Regions from separate parts of the Glutamicibacter sp. NPDC087661 genome, predicted to be linked through region 2. Evidence: riboswitches for the same ligand, from Rfam matches in the RefSeq annotation. Region 2 holds a riboswitch; each other region holds the start of a gene.
What was found. Region 2 has a riboswitch for S-adenosylmethionine ahead of ACIOTN_RS09765 (ABC transporter ATP-binding protein). Riboswitches for the same ligand answer to the same signal wherever they lie in the genome.
Positions count from the first base shown of each region.

Region 1: it holds a riboswitch for S-adenosylmethionine, as region 2 does, so the genes downstream of both, ACIOTN_RS16200 (hypothetical protein) here and ACIOTN_RS09765 (ABC transporter ATP-binding protein) in region 2, are expected to answer to the same signal.
Region 3: it holds a riboswitch for S-adenosylmethionine, as region 2 does, so the genes downstream of both, ACIOTN_RS12840 (acyl-CoA dehydrogenase family protein) here and ACIOTN_RS09765 (ABC transporter ATP-binding protein) in region 2, are expected to answer to the same signal.

Region 1 covers NZ_JBIUWE010000006.1:222,628-229,562, forward strand. Annotated here, with positions in the region: gene ACIOTN_RS16175 (PucR family transcriptional regulator) at 1-464, shown strand, start outside; gene ACIOTN_RS16180 (APC family permease) at 520-2,049, opposite strand; gene ACIOTN_RS16185 (hypothetical protein) at 2,156-2,572, opposite strand; gene ACIOTN_RS16190 (helix-turn-helix domain-containing protein) at 2,709-3,275, opposite strand; gene ACIOTN_RS16195 (DinB family protein) at 3,409-3,996, shown strand; SAM riboswitch class IV at 4,064-4,177, shown strand; gene ACIOTN_RS16200 (hypothetical protein) at 4,193-4,459, shown strand; gene ACIOTN_RS16205 (VIT1/CCC1 transporter family protein) at 4,514-5,617, shown strand; gene ACIOTN_RS16210 (LOG family protein) at 5,681-6,871, opposite strand.
Region 2 covers NZ_JBIUWE010000003.1:94,752-101,686, reverse strand. Annotated here, with positions in the region: gene ACIOTN_RS09775 (LLM class flavin-dependent oxidoreductase) at 1-143, opposite strand, end outside; gene ACIOTN_RS09770 (acyl-CoA dehydrogenase) at 201-1,532, opposite strand; SAM riboswitch class I at 1,548-1,639, opposite strand; SAM riboswitch class I at 1,907-2,008, shown strand; gene ACIOTN_RS09765 (ABC transporter ATP-binding protein) at 2,014-2,835, shown strand; gene ACIOTN_RS09760 (aliphatic sulfonate ABC transporter substrate-binding protein) at 2,921-3,943, shown strand; gene ACIOTN_RS09755 (ABC transporter permease) at 4,013-4,777, shown strand; gene acs (acetate--CoA ligase) at 4,834-6,795, shown strand; gene ACIOTN_RS09745 (BCCT family transporter) at 6,876-6,935, opposite strand, start outside.
Region 3 covers NZ_JBIUWE010000004.1:299,722-306,656, forward strand. Annotated here, with positions in the region: gene ACIOTN_RS12825 (ABC transporter permease) at 1-693, shown strand, start outside; gene ACIOTN_RS12830 (ABC transporter permease) at 690-1,793, shown strand; gene ACIOTN_RS12835 (LLM class flavin-dependent oxidoreductase) at 1,793-3,229, shown strand; SAM riboswitch class I at 3,359-3,449, shown strand; gene ACIOTN_RS12840 (acyl-CoA dehydrogenase family protein) at 3,500-4,726, shown strand; gene ACIOTN_RS12845 (acyl-CoA dehydrogenase family protein) at 4,755-5,993, shown strand; gene ACIOTN_RS12850 (MBL fold metallo-hydrolase) at 6,103-6,935, opposite strand, start outside.

The DNA of each region.
Region 1 (6,935 bases), on a different contig from region 2:
AACCCGCAGACAGTTCCGGCAATGGCGAGGCAGTGGCACCGCAGGCTGCAACCGCAACGGGCCCGATGGCGTGCGGGCGATTTGATTCCCCCGCACCCGAAGTCCACGCCGTACTCTCCCAACCATTGAATTTGGCCGAGATCCCTGCCAATTTGCCTGCCCTGCGCCAAACGCTGGACGCTGTCCCGTTCGGGACCATGGCCTGCGGCGCCCCGGGCTTCGATGCCAGCGCAGAGACCTGGGTCAAGGCCCTCGCAGCGTACGCGCGCGCCGATCTGCTCTCCGCGGTCACCTCCTACCTGCGCCATCGCGGCCATTGGGAAGAAGCCTCCCGCGAATTGGGCATCCACCGAAATTCCTTGCGCCACCGCATCACCGTGGCCCAGGAATTGCTTGGCGCCAATCTCGATGATCCCGATGCCGCCGCCTCGCTCTGGCTGGCCCTGCGCCGGGCACAGAAATAGGCACGCCGCAGTCTCTGCAATAGCCAGATCCCGCGGCGTGCCCTAAGTACAGCCGTCAGCCCTTGAGCCGAGTCCGGCTATCGTGCGGCGCACTGGCGCGTCGCGTTGCTGCGGCGTCCGGGCCGGTGGCACCGAGCTTGGCTTGCTGGCGGATGCTCAGCTTCTGCAGCAATTCCTCTTCCGCGAATTCGCCCGGCGCAATCCCGCGTGGCACCCGCAGCAAGAAGGCCATGCCCAGGATCCACCAAGCGGCGAAGAGCAGCCACGGCTGCCACCCGATGGCCGCCGGCATTCCCGGAAGATACAGCGAAATCAGGCCGGCGCAGAAGACCACCGACAGTACGCCGATGACCTTGCCGCCGTTTCCCGCACCGCCCACACGCAGCGGGCGTTGCATCTGCGGTTCGCGCTGGCGCAGAATCAAGAACGCCACGCCCACCAGCAGGTAGGCGATCACGATCGACGGCGAACCGGAATCCACCAGCCATCCGAGCATGGCGGTGCCGAAGAATGGAGCCAGAACGGAGAGACCGCCAATGAACAGCAGTGCATGGCTCGGTGTGCGGTACTTCGGATGCAGGTAGGCAAACCAGCGTGGCAGCATCCCGGAACTGGCCATCGCGTACATCAGCCGCGAAGCACCCATCAGCAACGAATTCCACGAGGTGAGGATGCCGGCAATGCCGCCGGCGATCAGCACCTTTGACATGATTTCGGAATTGAACAGTGCCCCCATCGCGTCGGCAGTGGCAAGTTCGGATCCGGAGAGCGCCGAAGCGCCCATTCCCGAGGCGGTGGCCAGGATGATCCCCACATACCAGGCGGTGGCGATCAGCACCGAAATCACCACGTACTTGCCAATTTTTCGCGGGGCGATGTCGCATTCCTCGGCGGACTGCGGGATCACGTCGAAGCCGACGAACATGAACGGCACCACGATCATCACGCCGAAGAAGCCGGCCACCCCGTTTTCGAAGAATGGTTCCATATTCCTGCTCTCGCCCCCGGTGAATGCGCCAGCAAGCAGCATTGCGCCGATGACGAAGAGGAAGAGCACCACGAAGGTCTGCACTACACCGGCGGTCTTGATACCCCGGATGTTAATCCAGGTGATCGCTATCGCACCGGCGACACCGACCAGCGCCCAAGTCAAGTAGACCTCTGAGCCAGCGATCTCCCATAATCTGATCTGCGAAAGCTCCGGGAAGAGATAGAGCACGGATTTGGGCAGTGCCACTGCTTCAAAGGCCACGATCGCAATGTAGCCGCCGACGATGGCCCACGAACCGGCAAAAGACCAGCGGGCGCCCATGGCGCGCAGCAAGTAGTTGTGCTCACCGCCTGCTTTCGGCATGGCCGCAACGAGTTCGGCATAGGTCAGGCCAACTACCGCCATGATGCCACCGCCAACCAGCATAGCCAGCGTGGCTCCGAACGGGCCGGCGGTGGTAATCCAGTCGCCGGTGAGCACGACCCAGCCAAAGCCGATCATCGCGCCCACGCCTATGGCCAAGGCATCCCAGCGGCCGAGGACCTTCTTGAGGCCTGGTTCTGCGGTGTGGTTCTTCGCGGTTTTTCCTGACATGGCAACCCCTTCTGGAAAGTTGATCAGGATCACACTATGCAAAATCGCGCCAAAGGGTATTGGATGTTTTGACTACATTTCAGGCTATTTTGCCCAAATCGGGAGGCTAGGCCTCGCCGGAGCGCTTCTTGCTGGCTTTCACCAGCGCGCGGTCGACCTCGTGAATGCCCAGGCAGAAGCCTGCGGACATGACCAGCGATTTGATAGTCAGTTCGGAAAGGTCATCAGCTACGTACACCAGCTGGATCGGTCCGGCCAGGACCAGCAGGACACCTGTCCACAGCACATACGCCCACGAGGTGCGCGCCTGCGCCATCACCGGGAAGCGTGCCCGTCGGCGAATCGTCCGCACGCCAATGGTGACAATGACGACGGCCAGAATCGCGGCGCCAATGAAGAAGAAATTGCGTTGGGTGCGGATCCAGGTCAAGGTGGTGCCAATAAGAACGCCGAAAAGTATCGAAGCCCACCAGCTGATACTGCGCAGTTGATCTTGCGCAGCGGTTGGTTCGCCTGTCCTCACGCCTCTCCCATCACTGATTGTCCCGAGCGCCCGGAACAACGCATCGTTCCTAGAATACGCGGTTCATCTCCCCGCAGACGAACGCGCAGCCGCACTGCGCATGCCGTGCCATGGCAGCAAGCGCAAGGGATTGGCGTCATGAGAGGATCAGCGTCCAGGTAACCACGGCAACCTCATCAGAATCGTTTTCCCAGCTATGCGGTTCACGCCCGGGGAAGGTGATCGTATCGCCTGCTTCGAGTTCTACGCGCTGATCAGGCAATACCAGGATGAATTTTCCAGCGATCACGTGCAGCACTTCCAGCTCGCAATCCACCGAATACAGCTCCGCTTCACCGGTGCCCTTGGGCGCAATCTCGGCGCGAATCATCTGCACCCGCTTCTCGCTGCGCGGCGTGACCAGCTGCTCCGTGATGCCGTCACCGCCCAGGGAAACACGGGGTGCCTGCTCCAGTCGGACCAGTTTCGTTTCAGGAACCTCGAAGAGGGTACCGACCTCCATGCCCAGCACTTCGCACAACCGCAAAAGAGTGGAAACCGAAGGGCTGGTCAGGTCGCGCTCCACACGCGAGAGGAAACCCTTGGTCAGTCCGGATAGCTCGGCGACCTGGTCAATGGTCATACGCTGGGTCTGGCGCACCCCGCGCAGCCTCGCACCGATATTGATCGCAGCACCGGTTGGTTCAACTGGCAAGGTTTTCATCGTTTGGCTCCTCGACGTTTTCTGCAGCAACAACCGCAACCACTTTGGCTTCAAGGCCTGCGGGGCAAGTTTACCAATGGTAAACACACCGCGCCCTCTACCGCGAGACTGCAGCGCTCACTAGACTCTGCCCATGGACAGCACCAAGGACAAGCTCTGCGGGTACCTGAACGACGCGCGCGAGAATGCGATCTACAAGGCAGAAGGCCTCGCCGAACACCTGGCACGCACTCCGCTCACCCCCACGGGCACCCATATCCTGGGAGTGCTGCACCATTTGGCGATCAATGAATACGAATATTTCGGCACCTGCCTCAAGCGCAGAGCCGATGACCGCTACGTTCGCGAATTCATTGCACCGCATGATCCCGACGCGGATTTCCTTCCGCCAGCAGATATGGATGCGCAACAGCTGATCGGCCTGTATCGGAAAGCCATCGCCTTCGCCGATGAAGCCATCAGCGACCTGCCCCTGGACTGCCCCGTAGAGGTACCGTGGTGGGGGCCAGCTGGCAAAACCACCTTGGATCACCTGCTCATCCATGCGCTCGCCGAGACCTCCCGGCATGCAGGGCATCTGGATATTATTCGCGAGCAGCTCGATGGCCGTGCTGGCTGGACCGCGCAACTGGATCTGCTGCCCGACTACACCGCGGGGCAATGGGCCGAACAACGCGAGAAGCTGCAGCAACTGGCCAATGCCTTTGCCCCGGGCAGCTGAGCCGCAGTCATATTACGCATTCGGACTTCACCGCGCCCTGCCGCCGGCGGTACCATCGGAAATGTTGCTTCACGAGACGCGGCGCCAAGCTCCGACTGGCCGCGCACCAACCCCAAGTTCATGGGTGGTTCGGATGAGGAAGCGGTCCGCGCACCAACAGGTGCACGGGCAAGAGCTCGCAAGAGAGTTGACCTCCATGGCATATCCGATTCTGCCCGTCATCGACCGCCAGACCGGCCAAGTGCAATTCAAGGCCGAGGGGCGCTGGCGCACCCGCTACGTTGCAGATCCGCTCAGGCTTGAACGGCTCATTGCCCGTTGCGCCCGCAGGCCGACCTATGATCCGGCCACTTCTGAATTGCAGCTGGTGCTGCCGGTAGCCGGAAATCCCGCGGGCAAGAGAATTGCTTTTAGCCTTGCCAAATTCCCAAGTGCAGGAGCCCTGACTAAACTGGGTGGTTGATCCGATCCACGGGTTTCATTGGAAAATCCATGTTCCAGGAGAGTCATCGTCGCGATGCCACAGCACCCAGAAACCGAACCTACCAAAGCGCAGATCCAGCGATGGCGCAAGTATCTCGCAGATGAAGTCGCCGAAGGCTCCATCTACAGGGCCCTCGCGGAAAAGAAAACCGGTCAAGAACGGCAAATCCTGCTGGGCCTTGCAGAGGCGGAAGCCCGCCACGAATCCCACTGGCGCGTCCTGCTCGGCGAGCATTTCAAGGAAGTCCGCCCGTCGCTGCGACGCACCATGCTGCGTTTCCTGGCATTGCATTTCGGTTCGGTCTTCGTGCTGGCCATGGCCCAGCGCTCCGAAAGCAGTTCGCCCTACCGCGACGACAAGGACGCCACCGCGCAGATGGCGGCCGACGAACAGGTCCACGAAGAGGTCGTCCGGGCGCTGGCTACAGCAGGCCGTGCGCGCCTTTCGGGCAACTTCCGCGCTGCGGTCTTCGGCGCCAACGACGGGCTGGTTTCCAACCTGGCGTTGATCATGGGTATCGGTGCGACCGGTGTTTCAGCGACCTTCGTGCTGTTCTCCGGTGTTGCCGGTTTGCTGGCCGGCGCACTGTCCATGGCAGCTGGCGAGTACGTCTCGGTGCGTTCCCAGCGCGAGCTGCTGACCGCCTCGCGACCAACCCAGGTCACGCTGACCGCCGCCCCGAACCTCGATCTGGACGCCAACGAGCTGGTGCTGATCTACAAGGCCCGCGGAATGAGCGATGAAGATGCAGCGCACCGGGCCGCAGAACGCATGGGCCTGTTCACCTGCGATTGCAACCCCGACTTCTCGTTGAACCCGGAAGGCCGCGGCGAAGAACTCGAGAAGGAGCACCAGGAACTGGGGTCGGCCACCGGCGCGGCGGCCACCTCGTTCATCCTTTTCGCTTCCGGCGCGGTCGTGCCGATCCTGCCTTATATCCTTGGGCTCTCCGGCATGACCGCGATCCTCGTCTCGGTAGTCCTGGTAGGCGTGGCCCTGATGATCACCGGAGGGATCGTGGGACTGCTTTCCGGTGCCTCCCCGCTCAAGCGCGGCCTGCGCCAGCTAGCCATCGGCTGGGGCGCAGCGGCCATCACCTACTGCTTGGGCCTGATCTTCGACGTCAGCATCGGATAGCAGCCTGCTGCGATTCGAATGCCGGTACAGCTTTGGCTCTACCGGCATTTTCCATGCCGTGCTCTAGCTGTTCTCCGGCCGCCGGGTACGCCGGCGCAGGGTTTGCATGCTCTGGATGAACTCCATCGCTTCTTCGGCGGTTTCCACCAGAGCAATCTTCTGTTCCATGACACGGTCCTTGGCCAGGGCCTGAAGCAGCGGCCAAGCAGGCAGATCCCTCGTCCAATAGTCCTTGCCGATCAGCACCATCGGCACCACGCGAGCACCGGTAGCGTAGTAGTTTTCGCAGGCATCCTGGAAGATTTCCTGCACCGTGCCAGCGGCCCCGGGCAGAACTACCAGCCCGCCGTTGGACTGCTCCAGCAGAATCGCTTCACGAATGGAATTGGTGAAGAACTTGGCAATCTGGGTGGCAAACAGATTCGGCGGCTCATGGCCGTAGAACCAGGTTGGCACGCCCAGGGACTGCCGCTGGCTCGGGAAACGCTCCTTGACCATCAACGCAGTTCTCGCCCAGCCGGTGCGCTGATGGATCGCATCTGGCGCTTCGGCCAGCATCTGCAATGCCGTAGCGACATCTTCTGGTCCGTAATCGGCCAGCCACGCACCGGCATTGGCGGCTTCCATTGCGCCGGGGCCTCCACCGGTGGCGACCGCGTAGCCGGCCCGGGTAATCATGCGCCCAAGCTCCAAAGCTTGCGCATACTGCGCAGTGCCCCGGCTCATCGCATGCCCGCCCATCACCCCGATAATCGGGGTTTCCTTGAACGTGCCCTCGTACACCGCCGAGACCAGCGCCTGGCCAATGTGGTGATCATGCAGGGTTCTTGCCAGCGCATTGCTATCGCTATCGGAATTCACCGCTGCATGCTGCTGGGAGTACGCGTAGATCTTCGCATCAGGCACATGCTCGTAGGTCTGCGTCCGGATCCCCGAGTACAACTCATGCGGCGAATACAAACCGCGAGCCACCGTCTCGAAGGGAAGCTCCTCCCCCGAGCTCATGCACAGCCCGCCAGTGGCTTGCACGATCTGCGCTCCTTGCGCGGAATACTGGCAATCGATGAATAGCGCTTCGGAAAGATCCAAGGATTCCAGCACGGTATCCCGTTCGCGCAGATCAACACGGTGCACTCGCCAGCCTTTTCCGCGTGCGCGGTGGGAAGCCAGCGCTTCGGCTGCGAGACGGTCGAATTCAACGAGCGTCGTTATGTTCACTGCGCGTGCTGGAAGGTAGGGCCACACTTGGGACATGCGTCAACGCTACGTCATAGATAGTGATTATTCACAGAAAGGCCCTTCAACTTTCGCGAAGGCC
Region 2 (6,935 bases):
ACCTTGGCCAGGTGGGTCCAGTAGCCCAGGGTGTTGTAGGTCGAGGCCTTGTCCTGCGGATGGCGCCACAGGCCCGGCGACTGGTGCACCACGCAGTTCATGTCGAATGCGTTGAATAGGATCTCGCGCTTGTTCTCGCTCATGGCTTTGCCCCCATAGGTTGGTAATCGTGGAAAGTTGCTGGTGTGCGTCGCAGGCCCTCAGGTCCGCTGGGTCGAATCTTCGCCGGTGACGGACAGCCGCTGCGGCTGGACCCCGTTGATCTCGTAGTCCCCGACGATGCGCGCCTTGTAGATCGCCGGGTTATGGGTGGCGATGGTGCGCGCATTGCGCCAATGCCGGTCCAGGTTGCAGCCGCTTCTGGTGGAAGAGGCTCCCAGTGCGTCGAAGAGCTTGCTGGTCACGCCGATGGCCAGTGGCTGCACCACGGTTTGCGCGCGGTTGGCGGCCAGCTCGCATACGGCGTAGCGTTCCTCGTCGTTCAGTCCCGGATCGCCCAGGGCCGCCTCGACTTCGAGCACCGCGCCGATCACCACCGAGTCGGCGGCGAAGGATTCTGCGGACACCTCGCCCACCAGCTGCAGGACCTGAGGTTCCTGGTAGACCGGAACCCCGGTCCCGGTGGTGAAGATGCGGGTGCGCGCCTGCACCGCGCTGCGCAGGTCGTTCAGTGCGGCGCGGGCAATGCCTGCCTGCACGGACATGAGCACCAGCTGGAAGATTGCCGCTTCGGAGTCGTTGCGTTGCTGCGGCATGAAGCAGTCCACCGGGACCTGGTGGAATTCTGTGGTGCCGGTTCCGGTGAGGCCCTGGCCGAACCCATCCCAGTCGTCGAGGATCTTGACGCCGCTGCGCTGGGTGGAGACCACGGCGATCTGGCGGCCGGCGAGCTCCGGGTGGGCCACGGCAACGGTGGTCCAGTCGGCAAAAATGGTGCCGGTGCAGTAGTACTTTTCACCGTCGATCACCCAGCGCCCGTCCACGGTGCTGGCCTTGGTGTTCAAGGTGCCCAGGGCGTTGCCACCGCGTTCGGTGTAGGCGTTGCCGATAATCTGCCCAGCAGCGATGCGAGCGACCCACTTCTTGCGCAGCTCTTCGTCCTCCAGCGCCAAGACGTTCTCGACGAATGCGATATGCGCACGCCACAGCTGGCCTACGTGGGAGTCCGCCTCGGACAGCTCGATGAGCAGACGGAAGACATCCACCAGCCGTGCGCCGTAGCCCCCGTCGGCAACGGAAAGGCGAAGCGCACCGAAACGCTCGCGATTCAGCAGGCCTACCTGCTCGAAAGGAAGCACGCGGTTCAAGTCGCGGTCCTTGGCTGTCGCGGCGATCTGCGCAAAAACGGGACGGAAAATTTCGGCCAGCCGGTCGTATTGCTCATCCGCACTTGGTCCGGGGGTGATTTTCAGCAATTGCCTGGTCGGCAGCTGTTCTTCAAACTTGTCCAGGTCCATTGCGGTGGCCTGCGAAGGGTCACTGACCTGGTTGAAGTCCAGTCCGAGGGCATTGTGCGATTCACCAATAGGCATCAGGGTTCTCAATTCTTTCCATCGGTCCTGGCGGTAGCACCGTCCCGCTATTGGGGTGGTTGCTGCGGCGTCGTGGAGCCAGATCTCTCAGCCGCTCTGGATGGGTCGTAATTCATTTGTAACGGTAATAAACCGGCGTTTCCAACCCGCGAAGTCACATTTCGTCCTAGTGCCGGCAGTGCCCATCTTCAAATTTCACAGCCTAATCCGCGTCCTGCCGAAGATGAGTTGCAAAGTTTTGCTTAATGTCGAGCAAACCGGCCTGCAATAAAATAAATAACGAAATTTCTGGGCAATGTGAGGTAGTTGTCGAAGATTTTTTCATATTACGCAAGATTTGCGTTCAAATCGTTCGACTCGTTGTAATGGACACGTAACCATCCCGAGCGGCCGAGAGATCTGGCTCCACGACGCCGCAGCAACCACCTTTGGAGTTTTGCTCTGCAGGCCGGTGCTACCGCCAGGAACGATGGAGATGAACATGACTCTTTCCTTTGCAGCGCCCGAGGCAGCTCCCGTTGCCTCAGCTTCAAGCGCCCTGGACGTGCAGTTCAGCAACGTGTCGCGAACCTTCACCACCAAGATGGAAAGCCGGACCGTCCTGGCCGATATCAACCTGCAAATTCCAGCAGGTCAAGTCGTGGCCATTCTTGGAGCCAGCGGTTGCGGAAAATCCACGCTGCTGCGTTCAGTATCGGGCTTGGACCACCCCACCACCGGCACCATCCGCACCGGCACCCGCGAGGTCACCGGCATCAACGAGTTATGCGCCGTTGCCTTCCAGGAGCCCCGGCTGCTGCCATGGCGCTCGGTTCGCCAGAACATTGCACTGGGCCTGGCACCGGAAACCGATAAGCGCGCCGGCAACTCGCTGATCGATGAGTTGATCGAGCTGACCGGTCTGAGCCATGCAGCCAGCTTGCGCCCACGCGAGATCTCCGGAGGCATGGCGCAGCGGGTTTCGCTGGCTCGCGCGCTGGCTCGGCGCCCGGGTGTATTGCTTCTTGATGAACCCTTCGGCGCCCTCGATGCGCTGACACGCTTGAAGATGCAGGATCTGCTGCTCTCGATTCACGCATCGTTCCCCACCACTGTTCTCATGGTGACCCATGATGTGGACGAGGCGTTGACTTTGGCTGACCGCGTGATTGTTCTGGGGCGAGGCGCTGGGCATAGTGCAGCGGGCGTCATCGAGGATCTGTCCATCTCAGCTGTGCATCCACGCCGGCATACCGATGAAAAGTTCGTTGCAGATCGCCTGCACCTATTGCGCCTGCTCGGCGTCGACCCAACCAACCATTAGTCCCGGCCACGCCGTGGGTCCCGAACCATTCGTCCCCTTTACCTTTTCACCTACACCGCTTGCACGCACAATTCTAGGATTCTCCATGCTTTTGAACCGTCTCACCCGCCGCACTGCATTGTCCGCCGCCGCCTTGATCGTTGGCGCAGTTGCCCTGACCGGCTGTGCTGGCGAAAACGCTACAGCCTCCTCGGATGGTCAGACCCTGTCCATCGACTTTGCCACTTACAACCCGCTGAGCCTGGTACTCAAGGAAAAGGGATGGTTGGAAGCAGCCGCCAAGGAGCAGGGCGTAAATGTCGAATGGATCCAGTCCGCTGGTTCCAACAAGGCCAATGAAGCTCTTCGCGCCGACGCAATCGATGTTGGTTCCACAGCCGGTTCCGCTGCGCTCCTGAACCGTTCGAACGGTGCACCCATCAAGACCATCGCACTGTATTCGCAGCCGGAATGGGCGGCCCTGGTAGTGGATAAGGACTCGAAAATCGAGTCCGTTGAAGATCTCGCTGGCAAGACCGTGGCCGCTACAAAGGGCACCGACCCATACTTCTTCCTGCTGCAGGCGCTGGAATCCGCGGGCTTGAGTGAAGCTGACATCAAGCTGCAGAACCTCCAGCATGCCGATGGACGTACCGCCCTGGCCAACGGCTCGGTTGATGCCTGGAGCGGTTTGGATCCGATCATGGCCGCTGCCGAAAAAGACGGCGCGCAACTGGTTTACCGGAACTTGGATTTCAACACCTACGGTGCGCTGAACGCTCGCGAAGACTTCATTGAGCAGAGCCCCGAACTCGCCCAGCTCGTTGTCGATGCCTACGAAAAGGCTCGTGGCTGGGCAGCTGACAATCCCGAGGAAACCGCAGAAATCCTGGCCGACGTAGCAGGGCTCGAACCAGGAGTTGCTGCCACCGTCATTGAGGAACGCTCCAATCTGGACGTTCCGGCAGTTCCCGACGCCAAATTCACTGGAGTCCTGAGCAAGATTGCTCCCACGCTGGTCGCTAGCGGCGATGTCTCGGAGCAGGAATCCGTTGATGAAGCTCTGGAAACCCTCATCGATGACCAGTTTGCCGTCAAGGCAGACGCAACAAAGATCTCCGGAAAGTAACCAGCCATGAGTCCCACTAACGTGGCTGGAACCCGCGGAAGCCAAACACCTGCCAAGCAGAAGGCCAGCATGGCCGCAACGATCCTGCGTGCCCCGAAATGGCTGCTTGCGCTGGCCTTGCCGCTGACCACCCTGGCTGTGTGGCAATTTGTCACCGTTACCGGAATCGTTGCTCCGTGGACACTGCCAACTCCGGGTTCAGTGGTTTCTGCTGCCATTGAGCTCTTCCAGGATGGCGAACTCGGAAAGCACATCGGCATCTCCACTCAGCGTGTTCTTCTCGGTTTCGCCTTCGGATCATTGCTGGGCTTGGCGCTGGGTGCGCTTGTCGGGCTGTCCAAATTGGCAGATGCATTTCTGGGACTGAGCATCAGCGCCCTGCGTGCAGTCCCTTCCTTGGCTTGGGTTCCGCTGCTGGTGCTCTGGATGAAAATGGGTGAAGATTCCAAGGTCACACTCGTGATCATTGGTGCCTTCTTCCCGGTCTTTACCACCGTCGCCTTGGCGTTGCGCCATGTCGATGCCCACCTGGTCGAAGCAGCCCGCGCCTTCGGGTTGAAGGGATTGAAGCTGCTGCGCACCGTCCAGCTGCCCGCAGTGGTCCCTTCGATCTTCTCCGGACTGCGTTTGGCACTAGCCCAAGCTTGGCTCTTCCTGGTCGCAGCCGAACTCCTCGGCGCGTCAATGGGCCTTGGCTTCTTGCTTACCGACTCGCAGAACAACGGCCGATTGGACCGCCTAATCATGACCATCGTGCTGCTGGCCGTCTTTGGAAAGATCACCGATGCCCTGCTGTCGATAGCAGAACGCTGGGCTATCAAGCGCTGGACCTGAAACCGGACCAGCTAGTACCCGCTGACAAAACTACCCCTCACCAAAGAAAGTTTGCGATGACCACCGAATTGGCAACAACCTCAACTCAAGTTTCAGAGGCAGCACGCCAGGAATTCTGGGACGAAGCGGCGAACCTCTTGGATTGGGACATCCCGTGGCACACCACCAGCCGCATCATTCCGGCCGATCCGGATGCCAAGCGCGGACCGGAAATTTCTTGGTACCTCGGCGGCAAGCTGAACGCCGCAGTGAACTGCGCCGACCGCCATGTAGCTGCGGGACGCGGCCAGAAGGTCGCACTGTATTTCGAAGGCGAGCCCGGTGACCGGGTAGCCGTCACCTACAAGAATTTGCAGGAGCGGGTCTCCCAGGCAGCCAACGCCTTGGAATCCCTGGGTGTGGTGAAGGGCGACCGCGTGGTCATTTACCTGCCGGTGCTCATTGAAACAATTGTCATCACCTTGGCTTGCGCCCGCATCGGCGCCATCCACTCGCTGGTCTTCGGCGGGTTCTCCGCCGAGGCGCTGAGGTTCCGCGTGGAGGACACCAAGGCAAAGGTCCTGGTCACCACCGACGGCCAGTTCCGCCGCGGCACTTCGGTTCCGGTCAAAGGCAACGCCGATGCGGCCGTTGCCGGAGAGAACGAAATCGAAAAGGTCCTGGTTATCCGCCGCACCGGCGACGAAATCCCGTGGACCGAAGGCCGCGACATCTGGTGGCATGAGGTGGTTGATACCCAGTCCACCGAGCACCATGCGCAGGCATTCGATGCGGAAACACCGCTGTTCATCATGTACACCTCGGGAACCACCGGCCAGCCGAAGGGCTTGGTTCACACCACCGGCGGGTACCTGACGCAGGCGGCCACCAGCTACAACCTGCTGTTCGCCAACCCGGACGAATCCCAGCGCGCCAAGGACGTGCACTGGTGCACCGCCGACCTCGCCTGGGTCACCGCGCATACCTACGAGATCTACGGCCCGTTGGCCAATGGCGTCACCCAGGTAATCTACGAGGGCGTCCCCAACGCCCCGCACCCGGGCCGCCACTTCGAGGTCATTGAACGCTACAAGGTCACCAGCTACTACACCGCTCCCACCTTGGTCCGCTCGTTGATGGGTTGGTTCCCAGACGGCATCCCCGCTCAATACGATCTGTCCTCGGTGAAGATCGGCGGCACTGTGGGTGAAGCCGTCAATCCCGAGGCATGGAAATGGTTCCGCCAGCAGATCGGCCGGGACAGCGAAGCAGGACTACCGATGGTTGACACCTGGTGGCAGTCCGAATCCGGCGCGACCGTGCTTTCCCCCCTGCCGACCGATGGACATTTCAAGCCAGGCTGCGCCGCACGCGCGCTGCCGGGCATCTCGGTGGACATTGTCGACGACGGCGGCCTGAGCGTGCCGGCCAACCAGCAGGGCAATATTGTCATCACGCGCACTGGCCCGTCGATGGCCCGTACCGTATGGGGCAACCCGACGCGCTACTACACCAGCTACTGGGAACAATACGTAGAGCAGGGCTGGTTCTTGGCTGGCGACGGGGCCCGCTTCGATGAGGACGGCGATATCTACATCCTGGGCCGCACCGATGACGTGATCAATATTTCCGGCCACCGGCTTTCCACCATTGAAATCGAATCGGCATTGGTCACCAACCCCGGCGTGGTGGAAGCCGGCGTCTGCCCCACCCCGGATTCCAAGACCGGGCACGCTGCAACCGCCTTCGTGGTACCGCTGGACAAGACGCTGGTTGCCGAGTCGTCTGACGAGCAGCTCGTTGCACGGCAGGCCGAATTCATTGCTGAACTCCGCAATACCGTCGCGGTGCAGATCGGCCCGATTGCCAAGCCGCGGGAAATCGTCTTGGTTCCAGATGTGCCCAAGACCCGTTCGGGCAAGATCATGCGCCGCCTGCTCACCCAGCTGTTCGAGGGCACCACGCTCGGCGACACAACGAGCCTGCAGAATGAGCCGTGCATTCCGGAGATCAACGCGATCTGCCGCGCGCGCGGCTAATCGCTGCTCCCAGGCCCCTTGGGGTTAAACAAATGAAGCTTCTTCCCCGGCGGGGGAAGAAGCTTCATTTGATTTGCCGGTTAGGAATCCCCGGTCGTTGGCTTCTGGCTCTGGCCATCGGCCGCAGTGTCCTTGCCGTC
Region 3 (6,935 bases), on a different contig from region 2:
GCGGCTGCCGGAACCCCGGGCATGGTCGCGGTGCTCTACGGGGTCCTCGTTGCCACCGCGATCGGCGTCGTCAATGGCCTCTCGGTCACCTTGGGCCTGCGTCCGCTGCTGGCCACCTTGGCCACCATGGGGGTGGCCGCTTCGCTGGAACTGGTCTTCAGCCAGAACTTGAAGATCGCCGTTACCGGTGGCTTCTTCGAAGCGGCGCGGGGCAGCGTGCTCTTCGGCATCCCATTGGTGGCCTGGCTTATGGCGCTCATCGGGGCAGCGGTGTGGTGGGTATATGGCAAAACCAGCTGGGGAGTGAATTCCTATGCGGTTGGCCAGAATCCGACCGCCGCGCAGGTGGCGGGACTTGACCCGCGCCGATACCGGCTAGCTAGCTATGTGCTCAGCTCGGCGTTGGCTGGCCTGGCCGGAACGCTGCTGGTGGCAAGGCTTTCGGCCGCCGTTCCAGGCATCGGAACCCAAATTCTCCTGGACATCATCCTGGTGGCCTACATGTCCATGATCTTTTCGCGCAGGCGGCTGGTCAGTGTGGTCGGCACCGTTCTGGCCGCGGTATTTGTGGCCGCCCTGGATAACGGATTGACGCTGCTGGGCGTGGCCAGCCAGTGGGTGGGTGCTGCCAAGGGCCTGCTGATCCTGCTGGTCTTGGCCAGCGTGACCCTGCGCGGAAGGAAGAACCGATGAGCACCATTGAAACCCTGGCCGCACCCGTGGAGCCGAGCCCCGGACCGGTCGCAGCCTACAGCGGAAAGAAACGCGGCACGCTTCAAGCATCGAGGCTGGTGGCTCCGGGTACGTTGGCCCTGATCCTCATCGTGTTCTCGGTGCTCAGCCCGGTGTTTTTCACCGTGGGAAACCTCTTCGGAATCCTGGGGCAGGTGGCTTTGCTCGCCTTGGCCGCCATCGGGTTGACCCTGGTGGTGCGCGCCGGAGGCATCGACCTGTCGATTGGCGTGGCCCTGGATCTGGGAGCCTTGGCCAGCGCTTGGCTGATCCATGACGGCTACCGTGCGTGGGTGGCCGTGGCCGGCGGGCTGCTTTGCGCCTTGGCGGTGGGAGCGGTGAATGCGCTGCTGATCGTGATCCTGCGAATCCCGGCTTTCCTGGCTACGCTGAGCGTGTGGTTTGCCGGCACCAGCGTGCAGCAGCTGCTCACCGGCGGCGGCGCACCGATCTACCTGTCGGCGCCCCTGGTGCCGGACGGTTTTGCCGTGATCGGGCGCGGATACTTCCTGGGCATTGACGCCGCCATCGTCAACGCGGTCTCCATCTCCCTGGTGGTGGCCCTGCTGCTTGGCATCACCCGCTACGGGCGGAAGCTGACCATGGCAGGCGAACAGCCGAGCGCCGCAAGAATATCTGGCCTGCGGACCAATGCGCTGATCGCCAGCGCCTACCTGTTGTGCGCGGTGATCGCCGGATTCGCCGGAGTGGTGCTGGCGGCACGCTCCAACGGATATGTCCCGGGCAGCGGACAGGCCTATCTGATGGATGCCATTGGCGCGGTCTTCATCGGGGCAACCATCAGCCGCTACGGGCGAGTGTCCGTGGGCGGAACGCTGATCGGCGTGGTGATTTTTGGCCTGCTGGATAACGGGCTGAACCTGATTGGCCTGTCCTTCTTCTGGCAAGACCTGGCCCGAGGGCTGGTTCTCCTGTCCATCCTGCTCGCCGCCGTGGTGCTCGGGAGGGCCAAGAGTCGGCCGGCCACCGGCATCTTCGCGCTATTGCGCACGACCAAGCATCAGGCACTGACGAACACCGCGAAGGGAAACAGAAAATAATGGGCAAGCGCATCCACCTTAACGCCTTTGACATGACCTGCGTCAGCCACCAGAGCCCTGGGCTGTGGCGGCACCCGCAGAATCGAGCCGACGAATACAACACCCTTGAATACTGGGTGGATCTGGCCAAGACCCTGGAGCGCGGTGGCTTTGATGCCCTGTTCCTCGCCGATGTACTTGGCATCTATGACGTGTACCAGAATTCCAGCGGTCCAGCCTTGCTCGATGCCGACCAGGTGCCACTGAACGATCCCTTCATGCAGGTTTCCGCCATGGCCGTGGCCACGAAGAATCTCGGTTTCGCGGTGACCAGCGCGCTGACCTATGAGCAACCCTACGCGCTGGCCCGGAAGTTCTCCTCGCTGGACCACCTCACCCGCGGGCGCATCGGTTGGAACGTGGTGACTAGCTACTTGGAGTCGGCGGCCCGCAATCTGGGCATGGCCAGGCAGCTGGATCACGACGCCCGCTACGACATTGCCGATGAATTCATGGACGTGGTCTACAAGCTCTGGGAGGGATCATGGGAGGAAGACGCGGTTCTCAAGGACCGCGAACGTGGCGTCTACACCGACCCTTCCAAGGTGCATCCGATTAACCATCACGGCCAGTACTTCAACGTGCCGGGCATCCATCTTTCCGAGCCTTCCATCCAGCGCACCCCGGCGATCTTCCAAGCGGGCGCTTCTTCGCGCGGCCGGCGCTTTGGCGCGCAGCATGCCGAGGGCATCTTCCTGAATTCGATCAATACCGCGGTCACCCGCCGCCAGACCGATGCGATCCGCGATGAGTTCGAACTGGTGGGTCGGCCCCGGGACGCCGCCAAAATCTATGCGCTGATGACCACTGTGGTGGCTGATTCAGACGCGCAGGCGCAGAAGCTCTACCGCGAATACCAGTCCTATGCCTCGCGCGAAGGTGCCATGGCATTCTATGGCGGGTGGTCGGGCTTGGACCTGAGCCAGTACGCGCCGGATGAGGAGCTGCAATATCTGGAAACCAACGCGGCGCGATCGGCGGTATCGATTTTCACTACAGCGAATCCGCAGCAGAAGTGGACCCCGAATGCCATCGCCGACTACCTCGGAGTTGGCGGCATCGGACCGGTGCTCGTCGGTTCGCCGGAAACCGTGGCGGACGAAATCGAGCGTTGGGTGGATGAATCAGGATTGGACGGGATCAACTTGGCCTATGCCATCACCCCAGGTTCCTTCGAGCAGTTCACCGATCTGGTGGTTCCCGAGTTGCGGAAGCGCGGAAGAACTTGGGCAGGATACGAAGGCAACACCCTGCGCGAATATCTGGCGGGTCCCGGCACGACGCGAGTGGCTGACGATCACCCTGCAGCCGCCTATCGCGGGGCTTATGCGGGAAAGGCCTCGGCAGCGGAATCCGAAGCGAGCCAAACACCTGAAGCTGTACTAGGCGCCCGGTGACACATGAGGAAATATGACGGCCACTGAGGCCCCTGTGAAGGCCTCGAAAATGTCGATTCATGACGATGTTCCGTCCTATGACATCTTCCCTGCCAAGCGGAGGCCGTCGGTGCTTCACTGATGGAGAACAACCCATCCAGAGCGGCTAAGAGACCTGGCTCCGAGACGCCGCAGCAAGCCTGCACTCCGCAGGTAGTGCTAACGCCAGGTTCGATGGATCCGCAGATTTTCTGCATCCTTCGGAATCCATAGCCCAAGAGGAGAACGAAGATGACTGTACTGGATACCCAATTGCCGCGCGTGCCCTACACCGGCACTGCTGATGAAGCTGAACTGGCTGATTGGCGCGACGTCGCCCAGCAAGTAGCTGACAAGCTGGCGGCTGACGCGCTCGAACGCGACCGAAAGAACGCCCAGCCTTTCGCCGAAGTGCAGCTGCTGCGCGAAGCCGGGTTGCTCAATCTCTTGGTGCCTGCAGAATTCGGCGGAGCCGGAGCCCATTGGGAAACGGCCTTCGAAGTGGTCCGCATACTGGCCGCAGCTGATGGATCCATCTCGCAGTTGCTGGCTTACCACTACATCAACCAGTCCGGCATTCCGTTCTACGCCCCAGCAGAAGCGCAAGGGGCATGGTGGCAGCGCACCGTGGAAGGTGGCTGGCTCTGGGGCGATTCGGTGAATCCAGTTGATCCGGATTTGACGCTGAGCGCCGAAGGGGACGGCTACCGACTGAATGGAGCCAAGCGATTCTCCACGGGTTCCGGTGTTGGCGAGGTCATCGTCATCAACGCGCTGGTCCAGGGCGGAGAATACGACGGGCAGATTCTCGCGTTGGTTCTGCCACGCGATATCGATGGCTTGGAAATCGTTGACGACTGGGACTACCTGGGACAGCGGCTGAGCGCGTCGAATTCCTTGAAGTTCCACAACGTGCGGCTCGAAGCAGGGGACTTGCTGGGATTCGTCACCGATGAACCGGTCTCCACCCTGCTTACCCCCGGTATCCAGCTGGCCTTCGCCAACTTCTATCTGGGCATCGCCCAGGGAGCACTGGAGCGCGGCAAGCAGATCTTGCTGGGCCGCAAGAACGCCTGGCTGTTCTCGCAGGCAGAGACCTACTCGCAGGACCCGATCTTCCAGCGCACCGTCGGAGAGCTCAAAGCCCGCACCGCAGCAGTGGCGGCGCTGACCGAGAAGCTGGGCCGGAAATTCGACGCCCTGCTCTCAAAGGCCGGGGAAGTCACCCAGCCCGAACGAGCGGCGTTGGCCGTGGAAATTGCTGAAGCCAAGGTGGTCTCCACTGAGGTGGGAGTGGATGTGGCGAACCGGATCTTCGAGGTGACCGGTTCATCTTCGACTGCGAACTCGGTGGGCCTGGACCTGTACTGGCGCAATGTGCGCACCCATTCGCTGCACGACCCAGTGGACTACAAGAAGATCGAGGTCGGCGCCTACTTCCTGCGCGGAGAGTCCCAGCCGCTCTCGCTGTACACCTAAGAAAACTTCTCCCGGATTGGACTGAACGATGACTGTACTTGCAACTGGCAATCGACTCGCAGGCCTCAAAAACCGCTTCGCACCGCTCTTCGCGCGCATTGCGCAGGGTGCAGCTGAACGCGACCGCACCGGCGAATTGCCCTACCAGCAGGTCGCGGACCTGGCCGCTGCCGGCTTTGGCGCGGTTCGGGTCCCGGAATCGCACGGGGGTGCCGGTGCTACGCTGCCCGAACTCTTCGAGCTCTTCGTGGATCTCGCGGCGGCGGATTCCAATATTGCCCAAGCGCTGCGCGCGCACTTCGCCTTCGTCGAGGACCGTCTGGTTGCGGCCCCCGGTCCGGGGCGCGACAAATGGCTGGCCCGCTTCGTGGCGGGAGAATTGGTGGGCAACTCCTGGACCGAGGTCGGCACCGTCAAGGTCGGGGACGTGATCACCAAGGTCACCCCGGACGGCGAGGGAAGATTCAAGCTCAACGGCACCAAGTACTACTCCACCGGCTCGATCTTCGCCGACTGGCTCGATACCTACGCAGAGCGCACCGACACCGGAAAGCGCGTGATCGCCGCAGTCAACCGCCACCAGCCCGGCGTCGAGCTGGCCGATGACTGGGATGGCTTCGGCCAGCGCACCACGGGTACCGGCACCTCCACCTTCACCGATGCGATTGTCGCTGAAGAAGACCTCATCGACTTCGATACGCGTTTCAAGTACCAGACAGCTTTCTACCAGCAGGTGCTGCTCGCTGTTCTGGCCGGCTCCGCCAAAGCAGCCGAGCGCGACTTCGCCGCCGAGCTGAAGGCGCGCAAGCGGACCTTCAGCCATGCCGCGGCCAATCTGGCGGCCGAAGACCCGCAGCTGCTGCAGGTGATCGGCGAGGTCTCCGCGGCGGCCTTCGCTGCCGCGGCAACGGTGGAACGAGTGTCGACGGCATTGCAGGGAGCCTATGAAACTGCGCAGGCGCTGCACACCGGCGAGGTGACCGGGGAAGAGGACGAAGCAGCCAACGATGCGGCAGAGCTGGCCAGCGCCCAGGCGCAGGTGGTGCTCACGCCATTGGTCCTCAACGCGATCACCCACGCTTTTGATGCGCTGGCCGCCAGCGCCACGAGCGTTACCAAGAACCTGGACCGGCACTGGCGCAATGCCCGTACCGCCGGCAACCACAACCCCTGGGTGTTCAAGGCGCGGTTGATTGGCGACCTGGCGGTTAATGGCACCGAGCTTCCGCGCGTGTGGGCGATTGGTGCATCAAAGACGATTCCTTGATTTTGCGGGTCCAGCATTCTTTGCCGATGCTGGGCCCGTGGTCGTCGGCCCGGGGGCAATTGATCGACCATGGTTCCAGCCGCCTGACGGATAGCTGCCGGCCTTGGCCTTAGCGCACCTGGGTAACCGTGCCACTTGCGATATGGAAGATATCCAAGTCGCGGGGCACGAAGAGGCTGCCAGAGAACTGTTTCGAAGCCCGCTGCCAAACTTCCATTCCAGATCCAGCGGGAACCAAATGATGCAGCGCCAAGTTCCGTGCTCCAGCCCGCTGGGCGATTCGTCCTGCATCTTCTGCGGTGGTGTGCGCGCGCCGATGATGTCCCATGCTCGCTTCCAGCTCGGAGGATGAAGCATGCGGGTAGCTACGAGCGATGGCCTCCAGATCAATAGCTTCATGGAACAGCAAGTCGCAGCCTTGGGACAGGCGCGCAAGATTTGCGCTTGGCGCTGTATCGCCGGAAATCACGACCGATCCATATCTCGAATCAAAGCGGAATGCGAATGCCGGAGCGATAGGTTGGTGCTGGACCAGGATAGCGCTAATTTTTACATGTCGATCAGCGTATATTTCAAAAGGCTCCATGTCCGGGTGATTATTGTGGTTGGGGTGGAAGCCTGTGCCGGCAGGAATCTCGATATCTACGCCATGGAAAATATCCGAAATATCAGGTGTCGCCGAATCCCGTCGGCGATCGTTGAGATCTGTCGCATGGGCGCGCAGCAGCAAGTTGACCATGGCGTTGGTCCCGGGTGTGGGCGACTGCGGAAATATGGCTTCCGGCTCCTCGGCCGCTGTCTGCATCGAGGGCAGCACTCCTCGATCACCCGGTCCGAAAACAGGAACCTGCCGACCCTCGGTGCCGCGGAACGCAAGGCCGCCCAGGACCATGACAGAATTCAGGTCAATGACGTGGTCTGAATGCTGATGGGTAATGAAAA